One region of the Alteromonas sp. Mac1 genome, then DNA from elsewhere that is predicted to be linked to it. Evidence: predicted binding sites of a transcription regulator. Region 1 holds the regulator's gene; each other region holds the start of a gene.
What was found. Region 1 encodes FNR, which switches genes on or off when oxygen is low (the NO sensors DNR and NnrR bind a similar motif). Its sites were predicted from a motif close to TTGATCTAGATCAA; they were not measured.
Positions count from the first base shown of each region.

Region 1 (7,504 bases):
TCGAGAATTGGATTATGCGGCTGAAAAGTTCGACCCAATTTTTGAAGCGTATGCACAAATTCCTGTTGAGGAGCTAGCAAAAGACCCTGAAGCGAACAAAGTGGGACAGCGTTTGTTTATGCAAAACTGCTCTCAGTGTCATGGTTCTGATGCTCGTGGCCAAAACGGCGGTTTCCCCAACCTCACTGATAACGATTGGTTATACGGTGGTTCGGGTGCAAAAATTGTTGAAACCTTAACATTAGGCCGTAAAGCCGCTATGCCTGCATGGATAGATGTCATGGGTGAGAAAGGCATCGAAGAAGTTGTTGAGTACGCATTAAGCCTAAGCGGGCGTGATGTTGACCAGCAACTTGCTGATGCAGGTAAAGTTCGCTTTGCTGCATGTGCTGCTTGTCATGGTATGGACGGTAAAGGTAACCAAGCACTTGGTGCGCCTAACCTGACTGACAACATTTGGTTATATGGCGGAAGCCATCGTGCGGTTACTGAAACGTTAACCTACGGCCGAAATGGTGTTATGCCTTCATTCAAGAAAACTTTGGGTGATGACAAAATCCACGTTGTTGCATCGTACGTTTATAGTCTTTCTAACGACTAAATTCGTATAACCAACAATAATGCTAAAAAGCCTCGTTATCACGGGGCTTTTTTTATGAGAAAATAACCTTATTCAACTGGATGCCATATCTTTCCTATCGCGCCGGTTTTCCTGTAGTAAACGAGTTGAAATAATTAATGAATACACCTTGGTATAAACAATTCTGGCCCTGGTTCCTTATTGCCGTTCCCTTAATTACATTAGTAATGGGTGGCGTGTTATTGAAACTGGCTATTTCAACTGAAGATAGCTTAGTGGTAGACGATTACTACAAAGAAGGTAAAGCCATCAATGCACGGCTAGATAAAGAAGCCATCGCAAAACGCAAAAATATTACAACAGACTTAACCATTACCGATGGCAGTATCTCTGTAAAGTTTCATTCTGGTATTCCAGCAGAAGGAAACGCTCTTAAACTGAATTTTTACCATGTAACCATGGAAGAACGTGATGCGAGTGTATTATTAAGTCGTGATGCGAATGGTATTTACCGCGGCTTTGTTGAAAAAGACCTAACGGGTAAATGGCAGGTCTCGCTTTCTCCTGTTGATGATAGTTGGAAAGTACAAAATACGCTTCAACTTCCCTACTCTGGCGCCATCAAGTTTAACCCGTAATGAGCGAGAATCTTTGTTTCCATTGCGCGTTACCTAACGATGCAACACACAAATACGAAGCAGTAATATTAGGTGAAACTAGGCAGCTATGCTGCCCTGGTTGCCAAGCCGTTGCGCAAGCCATCGTTGATAATGGCTTGGAAGACTACTATCAGTTTCGTACTGAGCCGGCGCAAAAATCTGACGACGGTATTTTAGAAAGCCTATCTGCGCTCAACGTTTATGACGACCCAGCTCTTCAAGAAGAGTTTGTTTTCGATGAAGGCCAACACAAACAAATACAGCTAACCCTTGAAGGCATTACTTGTGCCGCGTGTGGTTGGTTGATTGAAAAACAACTGTCTAAAGTTGCAGGCATTGCCCAAGTAGCCGTAAATGTTCAAGAGCGCCGCGCATTAATAACCTGGGAACCCAGTGTTATTAAACTTAGCCAAATACTCACCACATTAAAACGCATAGGGTATGTTGGTTCACCGTTTCACCCCGATGAACATGAAGCTAGCTATAAACGTGAGCAAAAGTCGTTTATTAAAAAGTTAGGTTTAGCCGGCATTATGACCATGCAGGTGATGATGTTAATGGCCGGGCTTTACTTCGATTGGTTTGGTGCCATTGAACAAGAAACCCGTCAATACTTCTATTGGGTAGCACTTACCCTTACCACACCCGTTGTCGTCTATTCAGGTAGCGCGTTCTATTTAGGTGCTTTAAAGGCCATAAGCGCAAGAACCGTAAATATGGACGTGCCTGTAACCCTTGCTGTATTTGGTACCTACTTTGCGGGTTTACGTTCGACCTTGCTAGAGCAAGGTGAAGTGTATTTTGAATCTATCTGCATGTTTATCTTTTTACTGCTTTTAAGCCGGTTTTTGGAACATAGAAGCAGGCACCGAGCGGCGCAAATTTCGGCTAACATGATGCAGTATATTCCTGTCTCTGCATCAAAAATTGAAAGTGACGGCAGCATTGCTCAGTGTTTGGCGAAGCTTTTAGTGCCTAATGATGTGGTACTAGTAAAACCCGGTGAGACCATTCCTGTGGATGGTATTGTGCTAGATGGCACTGCCGCGGTTGATGAATCTATGTTAACTGGAGAATTTAACCCGGTTAGCAAATCGGCCAGCCATTTAGTATATGGCGGTACGGTAAATCAAGATGGCACATTAACGGTTAAAGTGACTCAAAGCTTAAAGCATGCTTTGGTCAATCAAATAGTACGCTTGCAAGCTAGCGCGATGGCAAGCAAGCCAAAAGCGGCTCAAATTGCCGATAACTTTTCTCGTTATTTTGTGTTCTCGGTGCTGCTTATATCTGCACTTACCTATGGTTATTGGACTTTTGCTGGTAGTGTAGACGCTTTTTGGATCACCATCTCTGTACTAGTGGCAACCTGCCCCTGTGCGCTAGGCTTAGCCACACCTTCAGCGTTAACTTGCGCTATGGCTAAGCTGAATCGTCAGGGCATTTTATTAAAGCGTGCTGACGCGTTAGAGCAGCTTACCGATATTGATACCATCGCTCTTGATAAAACCGGCACACTGACAGAAGGTAAGTTCTCACTACAACAGCGCTGGTTTGCTAAAGGCGTAGATCCGGTGCAGGTAATGGCGCTTACCGCTTTGTTAGAGTCTCGTTCTGAACACCCTATTGCTCGTGCCTTTGATAACGAAGCTGTTGAGTCACACAATAAAACCCCAACTAATAATATTAACGGATTTATCGTTACACCTGGTGGCGGCATTAGTGGTGAGATAAACAATGTAGTTTTTACTATGGGCTCAGCCGTATTTTGTAACTTATCAACTACCTCAAAAGTAGATATACCGGCAAACGTGTTTTTGTGTGCTGATGGTGTATTAATGGCCGCGTTCTGCGTAAATGATAGTTTGCGTCAAGATGCCTTAGCCACGCTCACCGCATTGGATGAACATCAACTCGTGGTACTAAGTGGCGATACTCAGACAAACGTTGATACACTTACTGCAGGCTTACCGATTAACATAGCAAAAGGTGGCTTGTCGCCAGAGCAAAAGTATTCTCAAGTGCATACTTTGCAAAAGCAAGGTCGCAAAGTCATGATGATGGGCGACGGTATAAATGATGCCCCTGTTCTTGCTAGCGCTGATGTGGCAGTTGCCGTAGGAAATGCCACCGATGTAGCGAAAACAGCTGCCGATGTTATTTTGCTAGGAGACAGCCTGCTGTCGGTACCCACCTTATTTTCAGTGGCCCAACAAGCAAAGCGTAAAATTCAGCAAAACATCGCATGGTCGGTAGGTTACAATATTATTATTCTCCCCTTTGCGGTATCGGGGTTACTCTCTCCCTGGATGGCCGTGGTTGGCATGTCGCTCAGTAGTATTATTGTGGTCACCAATTCAACTAGGTTATTAAGTAAATAATATGAGCATCATTTACGTATTAATTCCCATCGCTATCATCATTGTTGCGTTGGCGCTGGTTATCTTTTTCTGGGCAGTGAAAACTAACCAGTTTGAAGATCTCGACCGACAGGGCTATAGCATTTTGTTTGATGATGATTTGTCAGGTGATGAAAAGAAACTAGCCGAGCAACGTAAGCAGTTGCAACAACGCAAAGAAACTGATGACAGAGATTAATATATTCTCTGCCTTTTTCATTGGTATTGCGGGCGGTGTGCATTGCGTAGGCATGTGCGGCGGCATTGTTGCTGCACTTCGTACAGTAACACCAAGTAATGAAGCCGCTTTGCCTTACACTCTTGCTTATAATTTTGGTCGTATAATCAGCTACACCCTAGCCGGCGCTATTACAGGCGCTGTTGGCCAAATGGCCACCGAATTTGTACCTATTGCTAAACCTGTTTTGTCTTTGATTAGTGGCATTATGCTGCTGCTTTTAGCCTGTTACTTGGGTAAGTGGTGGCAGGGCTTAAATTACATTGAAGCAATGGGACGCGGATTATTTAAAGCCATTCAGCCCCTATCTAAACGCTTTCTTCCGTTCAAAAGTCCAGCCTATGCGCTGCCTTACGGTTTTATATGGGGCTGGCTTCCCTGCGGATTAGTTTATTCAACACTGACATGGTCGTTAGCTTCAGGTTCGGCCGTTGATGGCGCAGCTATTATGCTATTTTTTGGATTAGGTACCCTGCCCACCTTGCTAGCAGCAAGCGCAGGTAGTCAGTACCTTATAGCCGGTTTTAGGCACCCCGTGGTAAGGCAATGCTTTTCAGGAATATTGGCTATTTACGCGCTCTTTTTAATTTATGCAGCAATTTCATAAACAAAAGAGTAAGATTATAGTAAGTCGACACTATTTATAGTTTTAACCTATGAGCAAAGGAAGCCAATTCTCAATTCATTGTCAAAATTGCAGTTTCAGCCATTTGTGTTTGCCCGTTGCGCTAAACAAGACTGAAATTGAATCTTTAGATGATATTATTGAGCGAAAGAAACCTCTCCACAAGAGCGACTTACTGGTAAAGTCAGGAGATACATTTAACTCTCTTTACGCAGTCCGCACAGGCTCTTTTAAGTCTTTCGTCACCAATTCAGATGGTGAAGAGCAGATTACAGGTTTTCACTTTCCTGGCGATATTATCGGCTTTGACGCCTTACGGGAAAACAAGCATCAAAGTTATGCTCAGGCATTAGAAACTGCGATGGTGTGCGAATTGCCCTACGAAACGTTAGATGAGATGTCAGTTCAATTCCCCAAGTTAAGACATCAAATAATGAGTTTTATGAGTGCAGAAATTAAACAAGATCATGATCTCATGATGTTGCTTAACAAGCGCTCAGCAGAAGAACGTTTATTGTATTTCCTCTCACAGCTTTCTCAACGTTTCGAAGAGCGTGGATTTTCAAACAAAGAATTTCACCTTACGATGACGCGAAATGAAATTGGAAACTACCTTGGTTTAACTATTGAAACCATTAGCCGCCTACTAAGCCGTTTTCAAAAAGAAAATATTATTCAGGTGGACGGTAAACTCATTACTATTTTAGATTTTGATGAGATGTCGCAACGTTTAACGTCTGTGGTTGCACCTAATATTGCCTGTAATAGCTAATCTTTAAAGCTTTTGATCTAAAACAAGTTACGTAATAGCAAATAGGTATTACACTTAAATTGTAGCAACCAAAATTCTAAAAATGTTTGGAGGGGTTATGATTAAGTATGAACGTATTTTAGCGGTCATTGAAGCCGATAGTGATACTCAACCTGCGCTTAGCCGTGCATACGAACTTGCCAAAAAGACAGGGGCTTCTGTCACCGCTATGCTGGTGGTTTACGATTTATCTTATGATATGACTACCATGCTCAGCCCTGATGATCGCGAAGCAATGCGCGATGCGGTTACCAAAGAACATGCGGGTTGGTTACGTAAAACCCTTAGTGATTTAGGGTTTGAAAAAACCGATATTGTTGTTGAATGGAACAACCGCGCCTTTGAAGCTGTGGTGCATTACGTAATAGATAACAATATAGACTTGGTTGTTAAAGCAACCAAACGCCATGACGATTTAGCTTCTGTTATTTTCACTCCAACAGACTGGCACCTACTTAGAAAATGCCCCTCCCCCGTATTATTAGTTAAAGATCATGAATGGCCTGACAATGGTGAAATTATTGCCGCGGTAAATGTAGGTAGTGAAGATGACGAACATGCGCTACTTAACGACAAAATCACCGTTATTGCTAACGATTATGCCGCGTTACTCAGTGGCAACGTAAATCTGGTAAATAGCTACCCTGCTACACCGCTTAATATCGCTATTGAAGTTCCTGAGTTCGACCCTGATTCGTACAACAACGCCGTAAAGCACCATCACGAACTTGAGATGAACAAACACAGCGAAAAGTATGCTATTGATAGCGAGCGCTGTTACGTGAAAGAAGGTCTGCCTGAAAAAGTCATTCCAAGAATAGCCAAAGATATAGATGCAGAACTCGTGATAATAGGTACGGTTGGCCGAGTAGGTATTTCTGCAGCCCTTATAGGTAACACTGCTGAACATGTTATAGATGAACTGGTGTGTGATGTACTGGCAATAAAACCAGACGGTTTTATTTCGCCCCTTTCACGCTAGTTCTAACACGTTCGAACACAGCCTGTTGGCGCGGTTTGCTAGCGCAGCTTTATAGCCTTAACCACTATCGGGTTATAGCCGCATTTGTTAGCAGCGAGTGCCAACAAGATACAAAAAATCTTAACCTCGCACATTCAATTTTATTTCATTACTGTATAATAGCTTTTTTCGCAGTAACCAAGCTATTGATATGACCAGTGCAGGCACAAACCGTGCGGACGCTCCGTTAACCGCGTCTCAAAACAAACAAAAATACAGCTTTAACAAGCTACAAAAACGACTTCGTCGAAATGTAGGCAAAGCGATTGCTGATTTCGGCATGATTGAAAACAACGATAAAGTAATGGTGTGCTTGTCTGGCGGCAAAGACAGTTACGCTATGCTTGATATTCTCATGTTTTTAAAGCGCATTGCGCCAATTAATTTTGACATTATTGCGGTTAACCTTGATCAAAAGCAGCCAGGATTTCCAGAGCACGTCCTTCCTGAATACCTTGAAAGTGTAGGCGTAGAGTACAAAATTGTAGAAGAAGACACCTACTCTATTGTTATGGATAAAGTGCCTGAAGGTAAAACCACGTGCTCACTTTGTTCTCGATTACGTCGCGGTATTTTATACAGCACGGCCAAAAAGTTAGGTGCAACTAAAATTGCCCTTGGCCATCACCGTGACGACATGCTAGAAACGTTCTTTTTAAACATGTTCCATGGCGGTAAGCTTAAATCAATGCCACCAAAGCTGGTTAGCGATAATGGTGAGCACATTGTGATCAGGCCCCTTGCTTATTGCACTGAAAAAGACATTCAGCGTTATTCTGATGCCGTAGAATTTCCTATTATTCCTTGCAACTTGTGCGGGTCTCAAGAGAATTTGCAGCGTCAGAACGTAAAGGCCATGCTACAAGATTGGGATCGCCGTTTCCCTGGGCGTATTGAGTCAATGTTCAGTGCGCTTCAAAATGTAGCGCCGTCACATTTGGTCGACAAGAGATTGCACGACTTTAAAGGCATCTCTACACTGAACGGTCCAGTGGAAGATGGTGATATTGGTTTCGATCCGCCCAGCTTCGAGTCACCCAGTGATCCTACTGACGACACGGTTCAAGTTATCAATTTGATGGAATCAAACTAAATGAAAATTGGTCTAGCATTAGGTGCGGGTGCCGCAAGAGGTTGGACCCACATTGGTATTATTCAAGCATTAGAAAAG
Region 1 is NZ_CP013932.1:1,334,397-1,341,900, forward strand. Features, by position in the region: gene ccoP (cytochrome-c oxidase, cbb3-type subunit III) at 1-601, shown strand, start outside; gene AV939_RS05495 (FixH family protein) at 739-1,218, shown strand; gene AV939_RS05500 (heavy metal translocating P-type ATPase) at 1,218-3,620, shown strand; gene ccoS (cbb3-type cytochrome oxidase assembly protein CcoS) at 3,622-3,837, shown strand; gene AV939_RS05510 (sulfite exporter TauE/SafE family protein) at 3,824-4,483, shown strand; gene fnr (fumarate/nitrate reduction transcriptional regulator Fnr) at 4,533-5,273, shown strand; gene uspE (universal stress protein UspE) at 5,371-6,294, shown strand; gene ttcA (tRNA 2-thiocytidine(32) synthetase TtcA) at 6,485-7,426, shown strand; gene AV939_RS05530 (patatin-like phospholipase family protein) at 7,427-7,504, shown strand, end outside.

Region 2 (7,504 bases), 880 kb from region 1:
TGTAAGCCGCGTGGGGAAATTTTTTACTACACACCACTTCAGAGCGTGGATTCATGCAAACACCCCTCAATTAATATAATGAGAATGCTAACGTCAACGCGTGTAAATCAATTTAGGTAAAGATACTGCTAGCTATTACAGCATGACGCTTTTTAATTTTCATACTAGTATCACTTCACGTTTGATTCAGTATAGCTGGTTATCTTAACTAAGGTAGGTTTGGACAAAAGCTTTAATGAAACAAGCTTTACAAGGAAGAAACCATCTACATAAGTTGCTTGCGCTTACAGAAAAACAAGGAAATCGCCCCTATCGCAGAGAACACCGCGGCGGTGGCAAAAGTTTCGTAAGCATTGGCGCCTTGGTTCCATTGCTGCCCTGCCATGTAATTACCAAATGCGCCACCAAATCCAAAGGCTACACTAATATAGATAGCTTGACCTCGGCTGTGGAATGCCGGTGGTAAAAACTGGTGGATAAAGTGTACCGATACCGCATGGGTCAATCCGAAGCTTAATGCATGAATCACTTGGCTGAGTAATATCACCGCCATATTATCGGCCGCTGCCGCTAACGCATACCAACGCAGTGCTGTTAATAGCAAACTGGCAAACAGCAAATTCCATACGCCAAAACGTGCAGTTAAACGGCTGGCAATAAGAAAAATAACCACTTCTACCAATACACCAAGAGCGATGAATAAACCCGTTTGCTGACCGCTGTAGCCCAAGTCGCGCATGTACAACGCAAAAAAGCCGTAATAGGCACCGAAACTAATTTGTAAGCATATTGAAGCAAAAATAAAAACCACAAAAGGGCGCTGTTTGGCATACTGCCAAATGCTTCCAGTAGCTGTGTGTTTCTCGGCACTCGCTTTCGGAGCTTGAATATATAACGTGGTCACGAACAAGAGTAATAGTACGCCTACACTCACGATTACAGGCGTTTCAGTAGAAAAACTGTCTAAGGCTTTACCTACGCCGACGGTTAAGCAAATAAAGCCGATACTTCCCCACAACCTAATAAGTCCATAGCTGGCTTTAGTTCCCACTACAGACTTCATAGTAATAACCTCTAACTGAGGTAAAACCGCAGTCCAGAACATCATCATTAAGCCGAAGGAAAGGGTAAGCCCCCAAAAACCTTCAAATAAGAATACCGAACAAAAGGTGGCTACCGTAAGAAAGCTACCTAGCCGCAACACACTTACCGCATTGCCGGTTCTATCGGCAATGCCAGCCCACAATCCAGGCCCTAAAATACGGGCAAGGGTTATCACTGCGAAAAGCTCCCCTATTTCAGCAGAGCTAAAGCCACGACCATCAAGAAATATGCCCAAGTAAGGAACTAACACGCCTAATTGACCAAAGTACAGCCAATAGGTTAAGGCGAGAACAATAAGTGATTTATGGTTAGCAAAAGGCAAATTAGCGAATGGCACTGCACAACTCCGTATGCGATAGCACCACAAGTAATATTACCTGTGGTGTATGAAGGGAATAAATTGGGTTGTTACTATTTTTACTGACGCGCTGTTTACTTAGCGCTTAGTTTGCGTTTTATTAGCGCTTATTCAGCTTTGCCTGCCTGACCCGCGATAGGGGCCGTCGTCGATACCACAGAAGCGTTTTGTGCACGGTGACGTAAGTAATGATCCATCAATACTATTGCCATCATTGCTTCAGCAATTGGCACTGCGCGAATACCCACGCAAGGGTCGTGACGACCTTTGGTGATAATTTCAATTTCTTCGCCTTGCTTATTGATGGTTTTGCCTGGCACCGAAATACTTGAGGTTGGCTTAAGTGCCATATGCACTTCAAGATCTTGCCCTGTTGAAATACCGCCTAAAACGCCACCAGCATGGTTTGATAGGAAACCTTCGGGTGAGAGCGTGTCACGGTGCTCACTGCCTTTTTGGTTGATAACCTCAAAGCCATCGCCAATTTCGACGCCTTTAACTGCATTTATACCCATCATCGCGTGAGCAATGTCGGCATCTAATCTATCGAATACTGGCTCGCCCAAACCCACTGGAACGTTTTTAACGACTACTGAAACCTTAGCACCAATGCTATCGCCAGATTTCTTTAGCTCGCGCATGTATTCATCTAGTGCTTCAAGTTTGCTTTCATCAGGGCAAAAGAAAGGGTTGGTGTTCGTTACTGTATGATCAACGTTCTCAACGCTAATTGGCCCTAATTGAGAAAGGTACCCATGTACTTCAACGCCATGTACTTCTTTTAAATATTTTTTAGCAATACCACCCGCCGCAACACGTACCGCGGTTTCACGGGCAGAAGAACGACCACCACCGCGATAATCACGAGAACCATACTTTTGATCGTAGGTGTAATCAGCATGGCCTGGGCGAAAACGGTCAGCGATATTTGAGTAGTCTTGGCTGCGTTGATCTTTATTTTTAATCAACAAACCAATACTGGTACCCGTGGTTTTTCCTTCAAACACGCCAGACAAAATCTGCACTTCATCATCTTCACGACGGGCGGTGGTATAACGGGATGTACCAGGTTTACGTCTGTCTAAATCGCCCTGTAAATCAGCTTCACTTAACGTGAGGCCTGGAGGGCAACCATCAACAACACCACCAATGGCGATACCGTGGCTTTCTCCAAATGTAGTAACGGTGAAGAGTTTTCCAAAGCTGTTGCCTGACATAATCTAGAATTAATCCTTGCTGTTAAAATAGTTTTTTAATGTTGTGTTGTTCACGGCAAATATCCCCTGCCCGCCATTATCAAAGCTAAGCCAAATGACTTCAAGGCCTGGGAAGCGAGTGTCCATGTGCACTTCGCTGTTACCTACTTCAATGAACAACCAGCCGTTGTCGGTTAAGTATTGTGGTGCTTTACGCAGCATAATATCCACAAGTTCTAACCCGTCATCGCCGGCCGCTAATGCAAGCTCTGGCTCATGATGATATTCATCAGGTAAGTCGGCCATGTCTTCAGCATCAACATAAGGTGGGTTTGATACAATTAAATCGTACTTCTGCCCGGTTAAATTAGTAAATAAATCAGAATGAATGGGGTAAACACGGTGACTGAGTTGATGCTCTTGAATATTAATATCAGCCACTTCAAGAGCATCTTCGCTTATATCTACCGCATCAATCTGTGAGTCGGGGTACGCATGCGCAAGCGCAATCGCAATACAACCACCACCGGTACACATATCTAAAATATGCGACGGCGCTTCTTTAACGAAGGGCTCAAAATTATTTTGAATCAGTTCCGCAAACGGAGAGCGAGGAATAAGCACGCGCTCATCAACGTAAAATGGCATGCCGCAAAACCAAGCTTCGTTGGTAATGTAAGGCAGTGGCATACGAGTTTGCACACGTTTTAAAACAAGCTCAGCAATTTTTTCCCGCTCACTTTTTGTAAGTCGTGATGACAACATACTGTCGCCAACATGCTCAGACAACGAATGCGGCAAGTGCAGCGCTTGCATAGTAAGGCTCAATGCTTCATCCCAAGCGTTATCGGTACCATGACCAAAATAGAGGGCGGCGTCGTTAAATCGACTGGTAGCCCACCGAATCATATCAAGTATGCTGTGTAAATCTTCGATGGCTTCTTCTAAGTAAAACTTGTCGGTCATAAGAGCTTGGGTACATCAGGAATATGAAAGCTGGTATCATACCCAAAGATAACGCCTGCGCCCACGTTAATTTGCATATCGGTTCATAATGAAAGCATTTAAAAAAGAACTAAAAGCCATGAAAAAAGGCACTGAGAAGCCCAAAGTGATTGAAGACACCTTCTCATTTGCTGATGCTATGCAAGGTGTAAAGCCCATTGAGCAGGACAAGATTGTACCGAATAAGAAGGTTGCTCTTGAAAAGAAAAAACAAATGGCAGGGGTTAAACACCTTAAAGGCAGTAAGCAGGTAGCGGCGAGTTTCAGCTTTTCAGATATGTACCAAGCCGTACTTCCACAAGATGGACCCATGCGGTATTGCCGAGAAGGCGTGCCGACGCATGTACTAAAGCAGCTTAGACGAGGAGACTATTCCCCTGAGTTTTTGCTCGATTTACATGGTATGACCCGAGAAATGGCAAAAACCGAAATAGCCTCATTAATTTATGCCGCCCGCAAAGCGTCGGTAGACTGTGTTTCTATTATGCACGGGTTTGGGCAAGGCGTATTAAAAAACGCGCTTCCCCACTACTTAATACAGCATCCCCACGTGAATGCATTCCACCAAGCGCCCCTTGAATACGGCGGACAAGCAGCATTGCTTGTTTTGCTAGATGTGCCCACGCCAGAATATAAGCGATAGCAAACTTAGTCCTGTTTACTGAGGGTTCTTGACCTAAGGGACAATGCTACAGGCTAAAGCCCTGCCTACTTATCAAGCTCTGCGCTGTTGTGCATAAACATGTATGTATAAAACACGCCCATTCCAATAATTATACTGATACCTAAAAGCGAGCCCCATACAACGGGATCTGAAATCATACTTAGTAACATAGTGTTTCTCCTCACAGGGTTAATAAGTTAATGATAGCGATTTCTTGGGGAGGGTTTGTGATCTAGATCAAGTCTGAAATGCGGTAAATAAAAGGGTTCTAGAGAAGTTGATCGAGATCAATATAGAAATAAATCAAAAATAATTCAAAATGACATTGCAAATCATTCTCATTTGCAATACATTGTACATGCCTGTTCGACGTAGGTTAAAAACGGTCTTGGCTTAGCGTCGTAAGGGGAACAGACGCCCGTCTGTTCCCCTCTTTTTTTCTATTACTTTGTTGTTTTATCAATAATAAAACGTACGCATAATCCCTTGTCTTTTCGGTTTTGAATCACTAAATGGCCATTATGCGCATCAGTAATTTCTCGGCATAGCGCCAGCCCCAATCCACTTCCATTCGCCTTAGTGGAATAAAAAGGAACCAGCGCATTTGTCATTACGCTATCCGTCATGCCTTTTCCGCTATCGAGGACTTCTATAATCACTTGAGAGGCCGTTTGCTTGATAACGAGCTCCACATCCTGTGGGTTTCCTCCCGACTCATGGGCATTTTTCAGTAAGTTAATTAATAGCTGTTCTACTTGGACTGCATCGGCTTTCACCTCGACAGCTTCTGGCATGGTTAACGTGAAATCACATTGATTGCTGAGTTGCGCCGTTATTTTATCCCAATCAATTGTTGCCAAAACCGGCGGAGGCAATTTGGCAAACCTTCCATACCCTTGGACAAACTGATTTAAATGGGCAATACGCTCTTCGATGGTATGGAATACACGCACCAGACGAGTATCTCCGTTTTGTTGCCCCACTATTTGACCGCTATGCAATAGGCTAGAAATAGGCCCTAGGGAATTATTCAGCTCGTGACTAATTACCCTTATTACTTTTTTCCAAACCGACACTTCTTGTCGGTTAAGCTCTCGAGTCATTTGCTTAAGAATATACAATCGGTGAGTTTGGTTATTAAGTAAGAAGGTTCCGGTAGCCATATGCCATGTTTGAATACCGCTGGCATCTTGCGGCAAAGTAAATAGGCCTTCTCGATTTTCTAACAAAACATCTTTAAGCGTATCAGGTTTATTTTTAAGTAACGTACCAAGGGTGTAACCCTCTAAGCTTCTGGTACCCATGCTTTTCTCACCCAAGCTGTTCGCACCTACCCTACTGGCATTATTTGCCTGTGAGGCACTATCCTTCACTTTACTTGTTGGGTGGAAAAACTCGCAGGCTTGGCGGTTACTCAGCACTACATGCATCTGATCGTTTACTAGTAATAAAACGTCAGGTGAACTATGCAGCACTTTGTCTAACATTAGCTCTCGTTGATACAACCACTGTTTTTCTCGGCGAAGGGTTTCTGCGGTATCGTTATAAAGCTGGCATAAGGTTTCAAACTCATCATTCGTTTTACAAGCCAGTGTTGATGAAAATTCACCGTCTTTAAAATTGAGCAAGCCTATTTCGAGGGCATCCAATTGATTAGTTATTTGCGCAGTACAGACTTTCACTGCAGTTGCGCACAAGCACAAAGACGTGATGACAAGCAGCGCTTTTTGAACAACCAACAAGTCGCTTACATACAACATAGGCGACATACCGATAGCCGTTGCGCTAAGCGCAGCTACTAGAATCTTATTTTTAATTAACCTCACGATTTATAATCAATTCCGTATTTATCTAATCTGCGGTAAAGGGCCTGCCTTGATAACCCCAAGTACCTTGCGACTTTAGATATTGTGCCGTTAAATTCTGTAAGCGCCGCTTCTATCTCTGATTTGCTGGGCTCGACTCCCCTTTTTTGCTCGGTGTTTGTATCACCATTGTTGAAGGGTAAACCAAAGTCTTCAGCATCAAGTGTACCATCTGGGTGCAAAATACTAACTCGTCGACACACATTCTCAAGCTCACGTACATTTCCTGGCCACGCATAGGCTTGCAGTGCTTGCTGCCCAGTGAGACTAATATCTCGACCAGGCAAAAAATGCTTGGCTAAGGCCAACACATCGTCACCTCGCTCATTGAGAGGCGGCACATTGATTTCAATAACATTTAATCGATAAAACAAGTCCTCGCGAAATGCACCGTTTGCGATGTCTCGAGTTAAATCAGAGTTGGTGGCCGATATAATTCTTACGTCCGTTTTTTGTGTTTTCACCGAGCCTAGTTTTTCAAATTCACCGGTTTGCAATACCCGCAATAATTTAACTTGGCCAGACAAAGGCAAGTTGCCAATTTCATCTAAAAACAAGGTGCCTTGGTTAGCGGCTTCAAAGCGGCCAATTCGCGTTTTATTAGCGCTGGTAAATGCCCCCACTTCTGCCCCAAATAGCTCTGCTTCAATAAGCTCTTGAGGAAGGGCTCCCGCATTCACCTTTACAAATGCCGACTGATTAAGCGGTGATTGAGACTGAATGAGTTCAGCAATTTTTTCCTTACCACTCCCATTGGGCCCAGTAATTAGAACAGGCACATCTGATTTAGCCACCTGCACCGACATATCTACCACCCGCTGCATGGCTGCACTTTCGTACACTAATCCAATATTTACTGCTGCTTGGCGCGTATTGTCAAAATTTGCCGCTTGTTGCTTCAATACTTTATTTTGGCTAACGGCCTGCCCTAACGCCACAAGGTTTTTAATGGTAGTAATAAGCTTGCTATCATCCCAAGGCTTTGGGATGTAGTCTGCCGCTCCCGCTTTTACCAACTCTACTGCTTGTTCTAATTCCGTCCACGCTGTGATGAGAATAATGGGTAATAGCGGGTTTAGCTCACGAAGTGCAAAGAAGAGCTCGCGCCCTTCCTCGCCAGAGGTGGTGTCTGCACTGAAATTCATATCTTGCAGCACTAACCCAATCGCTTGGTAATTAACTATTTGTAGCGCCGCTTTTGGCGTGGTGGCTGTCACCACATCGTAACCATGAATTTCTAGCAATAATGACAACGCCTCTAATACGGCGGCGTTGTCATCAACAATTAACACTTTTGTCATGTCTACACTTC
Region 2 is NZ_CP013932.1:2,210,474-2,217,977, forward strand. Features, by position in the region: gene AV939_RS09395 (hypothetical protein) at 1-55, opposite strand, end outside; gene AV939_RS09400 (MFS transporter) at 266-1,441, opposite strand; gene aroC (chorismate synthase) at 1,570-2,679, opposite strand; gene prmB (50S ribosomal protein L3 N(5)-glutamine methyltransferase) at 2,689-3,624, opposite strand; gene smrB (endonuclease SmrB) at 3,713-4,306, shown strand; gene AV939_RS20015 (DUF3149 domain-containing protein) at 4,372-4,497, opposite strand; gene AV939_RS09420 (sensor histidine kinase) at 4,771-6,153, opposite strand; gene AV939_RS09425 (sigma-54-dependent transcriptional regulator) at 6,150-7,493, opposite strand.
Region 2: a site for FNR is predicted at 4,605-4,618, ahead of AV939_RS20015 (DUF3149 domain-containing protein). Genes of this name have one in related genera too.

Region 3 (7,504 bases), 1.6 Mb from region 1:
CTTTATGCGTCGCGCACACTAAACGAAAATCGGCCTTTTTAACTTGAACGCTTCCTACAGGTCGGTAGGTTTGGGTTTCAAGCAGCCGCAATAACTTCACTTGCATGGTAAGGGGTACATCACCAATTTCGTCAAAAAATAGCGTTCCGCCTTTGGCGGCATCAACCAACCCTTTCTTGTTTGACTGCGCGCCGGTAAAAGCGCCTTTCTCATAGCCGAATAATTCAGACTCAAAAAGTGAATCAGCTAACCCCGTACACTCTATTACAACAAAAGGCTTTTCGGCGCGGTGGCTGCTGGTGTGTAGGGCATGAGAAACCAGCTCTTTACCTGTACCTGTTTCTCCTTGAAGTAACACGGCTATATCGGATTTTGCAGCTCGGTTAATTTTATTCAGCATGGCTTTGAAGGCGGCAGATTCACCTATCATTTTTCCCTTGTTAGGGTAATTAGAGGCAAACGCGAGTTTATCCAATATTTCTAAGTAGCCAAGTAGGTCGCCGTTAGCATCGTGCACTGGGCGCATGAGAATATCACAGTAGCTTTGGCCGCTATTGGTGGTATGAATATGTACTACGCTTGCTGCTCGGCCGGTGTCTTTGCATTGCTGTATAGGGCAACTTTCGCCGCATTGATCACAAGGCTTGGTATTCCCGTGGGACACTTTAAAGCACTGGCTTTTCCCCGGAAAAATGTCCACAGGATAGGTATTACGATAAGGCTGATTAACCGCTTCTATTACATATTGATGATTAATGAAAATAGCGGGTTTATCGATGGCATCTATCATTGCCTGAACAATCGAGATATTCATGTAACAGCTTCACCTAGCGATACGGGGTGGGTATGAATGACGTATGCGCATAGTCTATACCCGAAAGATAACTAATCTAGGTTTAAGGTATCACATTGGCACGCGCCTTGTACGTATGTTGGTAGGTAATGCTCCCCATTGAGGAAAAGAATATGAAAATGAGATTAACGGCTGTTGTAATAAGTGGGTTCTTTTTATCGGCTTCATTATTAATCGTACTATCAACCGCGCTAGCGGCTGAAATGCCGCAGCCGCAAGACAGCATAGCGACACAACACGCAACTGAAACCACCCTGGCAGGCCCCGAAGATAAGCTAAACCAAGCACGTAGTAACGCCAAAGCATTAGGTGGTGCGCTAAAAGCTAGGCTTAAACAAGCCATTTCAAAAGGTGGTTTAGAAGCCGGGGTAGAGGAGTGCTATGTGGCTGCTGGGCCTATTGCAGAAGCGCTCAAGAAAGATGGTTGGACGGTAGGGCGCACAGCACTTCGTGTACGTAATCAAGGCAACAAACCTGATGCGTGGGAGGAAACCAAATTGCATGAGTTTGCAAACGCCTTATCTAAGCAATTGCCTATGCCGCTAGAAGCATCGCAGTGGAATGAGGAAACGGGCGAATTTCGCTATATGTCAGCGATTGTTACAGGGCAAGTGTGTACGGCGTGCCATGGTAACAATGTGGCACCTGCTGTAATTGATATCATTAAAGAAAAATACCCAGAAGATACCGCAACGGGCTTTACTCCTGGCAGTTTAAGAGGTGCTTTCACGCTTACCTATTCAGCCGAATAGCTTTTATTTTAAGAAGGTGCAACGGGTCTCTATCGCCATCCGTTGTATCTTTTTATCCCCTGTTCCCTATCCCCTGTTTCCTACCGCTTATTCCCTAACTCCTATCATTTTCACTTTCTTCTATTGTCTTTCCTCTCTTATTTTTTAGCAGTGTTTTTTACAAAGGCCCACGCTCTGTTCTCCACTTATCATTTAATTTAACTTTTATGTCAAAAATGGCGCTAATTGTCATTTTTGGCGAAGTTTCCTCTCATCTTGTTTGAGATGGATCAACGCGGCTGATTCGACTTAATGGAATAATTGCGCCGCACAGTAGGGAAAATCAGAGGTTAGGGGTAGTGGTGCCTTAGGTGGCGCAAAGCTTGCTAAACCTCATACAGAAGTATAAGTCTTACGGTGCGGTCTTTTAATTAAGGTTGTTGATTTAAATATAATTTTTAGCGGCTTGCCGTACTGTTTTTAACTAGGGAGAAAACCCATGAGCGATACGTTAGTCGAACTATCGCGGTGGCAATTTGCGCTAACTGCAATGTTCCACTTTATATTTGTGCCCTTAACCTTAGGGTTGAGTTTCATGCTTGCCATTATGGAATCCGTTTATGTGATGACAGGCAAAGAAATTTACAAACAGATGACTCAGTTTTGGGGAAAGTTGTTTGGTATTAATTTCGCCATTGGTGTGGCTACCGGCCTCACTATGGAGTTCCAGTTCGGGATGAATTGGTCGTACTATTCTCACTATGTTGGGGACATTTTTGGGGCGCCGCTGGCTATTGAAGGTTTGATGGCGTTCTTCCTAGAATCAACCTTCGTTGGGTTATTTTTCTTTGGCTGGGACAAAATGTCGAAGGGAAGACATTTAATGACCACATGGTTAGTGGCTATTGGTTCTAATTTCTCAGCACTATGGATACTCATTGCGAATGGTTGGATGCAATATCCCGTAGGCGCAGAATTTAACTTTGAAGCCATGCGCATGGAAATGACAAGCTTTGCTGAGGTTATATTTAACCCTGTAGCGCAAGTTAAGTTTGTGCATACCGTTTCAGCCGGCTATGTAACCGGTGCTATGTTTGTATTGGCTATTTCTAGTTATTACCTACTTAACCACAAGCATATCGCATTTGCCCGTCGGTCTTTCGCTATTGCTGCTAGCTTCGGCCTAGCCGCTACCTTGTCAGTTATTGTGCTTGGTGATGAAAGTGGTTACGAATTAGGTGAAGTGCAAAAAGTAAAATTGGCTGCTGTTGAAGCGGAGTATGACACTCATCCAGCACCTGCGCCTTTTACCGTATTCGGTATTCCCAACGATGAAAAAGAAGAAACCGAATACGCACTTCAAATTCCTTGGGCGATGGGCATTATTGCTACTCGTTCATTTACCGAGGAAGTTAAAGGTTTAAAAGAAATTAAAGCTGAGAATCGTTTGCGTATCCTTGATGGTATCAAAGCGTACGCGTTGCTAGATAGTGTTCGAGATGGAACCGCTTCAGCAGATGATCTCGCGCAATTTGAAGCACACAAAGATAATATGGGCTATGCCATGCTGTTAGAGCCATTTACGGATGATGTTACACAGCCTTCGGAAGCGGCCTTACAAAAAGCGGTAGATTACAGTATTCCTAAAGTTGCCCCTTTATTTTGGAGTTTCCGCTTAATGGTGGCATCAGGCTTTATTATGTTAGCCGTGTTCTTAGCTGCCTTCTATTACAGTACTAGACATAAAATAACCCAGCCTCGCTGGTTGTTGAAAGCGTCATTGTATAGCTTGCCGCTACCTTGGGTTGCGTGTGAAGCCGGTTGGTTTGTGGCTGAATTTGGTCGCCAGCCTTGGTCTATTGCAGAGATTCTGCCGGTGCATGCATCAACATCTAATCTGTCTATCTCAGACATTGTCACCACGTTAGTTGCTTATTCAGCGTTTTACACAGTGATGTTCATTGTGGCCTTTTACTTAATGAAAAAATTCGCCAAAAAAGGGCCAGTGCCTCCTGAAGATCACACGACGAATGAAGACGATGACCTTATCGACTTTGATGCTAAAGGAGCAAACGCATGATTGATTATGAATTTCTTCGCGTAGCCTGGTGGTGCCTTATCGGTGTTCTGCTCATTGGTTTCGCGGTAACGGATGGGTTCGATTTAGGCGTAGGTTCACTACTGACCATAATTGGTAAAACAGACAAAGAACGTCGCGTAATGATTAATACTATTGGGCCGCATTGGGATGGAAACCAAGTGTGGTTCATCACGGCAGGTGGTGCCATTTTTGCCGCGTGGCCGATGATCTATGCTACCGCCTTCTCTGGCTTCTATTTAGCCCTAGCGCTAACGCTAATTGCACTGTGGATGCGCCCAATTGGGTTTGATTATCGCAGTAAGTTGCCTAACACCCAATGGCGAAAAGCATGGGATTGGGCTTTGTTTGCTGGTGGTTTCATTCCTGCGCTTATTTTTGGCGTGGCGTTTGGTAATTTGTTACTAGGTGTACCGTTTGAATTCGACAACACGCTTAAATCAACTTACACAGGCTCTTTCTTTGGCCTGCTTACACCGTTCGCACTTGTTTCTGGGTTGTTGTCAGTGGCTATCTTGCTTAACCACGGAGCTACCTGGTTACAAATGAAAACAGATGGCTTCATTGAAGCCAGAGCTCGTGTCACGTCTTTCATATTGAGCTTAGTGGCAGTAGCCTTGTTTCTCATTGCCGGTGCGTGGGTAGCATTTGGATTAGACGGTTTCGTCATTACCTCTACCGTAGATACCTTAGCCACCTCGAACCCAATGAAAAAAGAAGTCGCTATTGAAGCCGGTGCATGGATGTCTAACTACTCGCGATATCCTTGGATGGTTTTTGCGCCTGTTTTAGGCGTAGTAGCAGGGCTTGCATGTGCGATGTTTTCCCGTAGAGGGAATGCAGGAATGGCATTTGTTTCAAGTGCACTACTGATTACTGGCGTTATTCTAACCGCGGGCTTTTCAATGTTTCCGTTCTTAATGCCCAGTATCACTATGCCAGAAGCTAGCCTAACGGTATGGGATGCCACTTCTAGTCACTTAACCTTAAATATCATGTTCATTGTGGCTTGCATCTTTGTGCCTATCATCTTGTGCTATACCGCGTATGGCTACTATGTGATGCGTGGGCGAGTTAAAAATAGCGATTTAGACCAGTCTCACACTATCTATTAAGGAGTGGCATATGTGGTATTTCACTTGGATCCTCGGCGTATTGCTAGCGTGTTCTTTGGGTATTTTAAATGCTATGTGGCTTGAGTCTACCGAAGACATGGACCGCCCTGAAGATGCCGAATAGCTAAATAATATTTATGGCGTAGTTAAAACGCAAATGGCAACGAGCTAACGCTTTTAATGCTCGTTGCCTGATTTGACCCGCCATTTAAACCGGTTTTTTGAACCGTATTTCTGACCGAAAGACAGTGCGATAGAGTAAATGAAAAAGTTAAACAGACAGACATTGCAAGCTGGGTTTAATCAACTTGATAACATGCATAAGCTTGGCGTGCGAAGACAGGTTTTGATAATCACTTTAGTGAAGTGTGTGTCTCTTTTTTCTCTTATTATCGCTTTTTATTTTTTCGCTCACGCCATGCATGAATGGGTAGTGGATACCCATAAAGCAAGCCAATTCCATATTATAGGTTTATCCGTTGCGCTGTTTATAAGTTGGTTAGCGCAAGGGTTGGTAAATACGCTTACATTGTCATGTAAGAGCCAGTTGGTGCAGGCTATGGAGCAAAAGTTACAACTTATTTTCGCAGAGCAACAGCATGCCCTCATTCGTCAGCATTCGCTTTTTTACTGGCAAACACTTTGGGTGAAGCACATTCGCTCTATCGCCAATTGGGCTTTCGATTATCGCGTACAGCAATATGTTGCTGTACTTGTCCCTTTGATGGCGTTAGTGGTTATTTTTTACGTTAATCCCGTAATAGGTTTGGGGTTAGCTATCGCACTCCCTGTTGTTCCTTTATTTATGATCGTTGTGGGGAAAGGCGCAGCCAGCTTACATCGCAAGCACTTCGTAGCGCTTGAGCGACTAGGTGGGCTTTTTACCGATAGGCTCAACGCACTGCCTTTAATGGCGAGCTATCGTGCGCATAATACTCAGATGCGGCTGCTTAATAATGCCAGCGAACAACTCAATCAACGCACCATGCGGGTGGTGGGTGTCGCCTTTTTGTCATCGTCAGTATTGGATTTTTTTGCCACCTTATCGGTAGCCTTAGTCGCGGTATTCATCGGGTTTTCATTATTAGGCGAACTTAGCTTGGGCCCGGATATTTCCTTGCAGCAAGGGCTGTGGGTGTTATTAACGGTACCGTTAATTTTAAGCGAAATGAAAAAGCTTGGGCAGGTTTATCACCAAAAAGCCGAAGCTGAGGCGGCCAGCGAGTGTTTATTTTCGTTGTTTAATACATTGAATGACGATGAGACGGCAAAGAAAGGGGAAGTAAAAAAGAGGGGAGTGAAGAACAAACCGTTTTCGGGGTTTGATGCGCAAGATTTTCATGTCTCTAACTTGCTAAGTGCCAACCACCTTAAAATTGCAGCAGGAGACCACATTCGCTTAAACGGTGTTTCTGGTAGTGGTAAGACGGTATTGCTAGAGGCCTTAGCGGGTCATCGCAACGCTTCTCATAGCTTTGATGGAAACTGCGTATGGGTGAGTCAAACTCCAGTTGTTTTACCTGGCAGCGTGAGAGACAACCTTTTACTTGATGCCCACTATAGCGATAGTGCGTTGTGCGAGGTGCTAAGTTCAGTTGAGCTAGCCGATTGGCTTTCGTCACTGCCTGATGGTCTAGATACCTTGATGACCGAGTACCCTAGCCTCTCCGGTGGCGAAGCGCAGCGGCTTGCGTTGGCGCGCGGTCTACTAAGAGACCCTGATATTTGGTTGCTAGATGAGCCCACCGCGCATATTCCCGATGAACAACACCATCGTCTTTCACAACTTATTGCGCGCGTTACACAAGGCAAAACGGTTGTTTGGGCGTCGCATAAGTTGCTGCCAGCGCACTGGTTTGATGCGCATTGGCATATTGCAGAAGGCGAGGTAACAGTGAAATGAAATCCAAACCGTTACAGCCTGCTGTATCTGCGCAAGGTATAGCTGCATCAAAAGCGTCTTCGTCACTCACCGAGCAGACGTCAATAGCAGCGTATGGAGCGCTGGGCTTAGCCTTGCTTCATGGTATAGCGGGTTTGAGTATTCTTATCATTTCATCTTGGTTTATTGCCATTAGCGCAATAGCCCCTTTAGGGTTTAACTACGTGATCCCTGCGGTGGTGATTCGTGGGCTCGCACTACTTCGTATCGCTTCTGGTTACACCACCATGTGGCTAGGACACAAGGATTTATTAACCCGAATTGCCAAAGCACGGTTAGCTGTGTTTGAGCAATTAGCGGCAAAACGCCTTGAAAGCAAAGCATGGACAGTTGAAGCGCTCGCGAACCACACTGAGCAACTTGCCTCAGCTTTTATTGCGTGGGTTTCTCCATTAGCCTCGGTTATGCTGCTAATGACAGGCTTGTTGCTCACGGGGTATTTCATGAATGTGCCAGGTTATGGTTTTTTCATAGCCCTAGCCATAGTGTGGTTGGTAATTAGTGTTGTTACTGCGGTTTACGGACTGAAAGCCGTGGCTAGTTCGGCTGAGGCAGAGCTTGAATTTCGGCAACACAGCGCGACGTTTTTTCAAGCAAGTAGTTTATGGCACCTTAAGTCAAAAACGGTAAAGGGCTTGTTTAATGCACCCTCTACTCAGCGCGTACAAGATGCACAACTAAAAGAGCAGGCATTAGTGTCTAAAGCTATGTGGCTGTTCCAAGGTGGCGTGTTCACTTTAGTGGCGCTGGTTGTTTTTACTGCCA
Region 3 is NZ_CP013932.1:4,421,094-4,428,597, reverse strand. Features, by position in the region: gene AV939_RS18705 (sigma-54 interaction domain-containing protein) at 1-814, opposite strand, end outside; gene AV939_RS18700 (Tll0287-like domain-containing protein) at 967-1,605, shown strand; gene AV939_RS18695 (cytochrome ubiquinol oxidase subunit I) at 2,084-3,664, shown strand; gene cydB (cytochrome d ubiquinol oxidase subunit II) at 3,661-4,797, shown strand; gene cydX (cytochrome bd-I oxidase subunit CydX) at 4,808-4,921, shown strand; gene AV939_RS18680 (ABC transporter ATP-binding protein/permease) at 5,060-6,700, shown strand; gene AV939_RS18675 (ATP-binding cassette domain-containing protein) at 6,697-7,504, shown strand, end outside.
Region 3: a site for FNR is predicted at 1,865-1,878, ahead of AV939_RS18695 (cytochrome ubiquinol oxidase subunit I). Genes of this name have one in related genera too.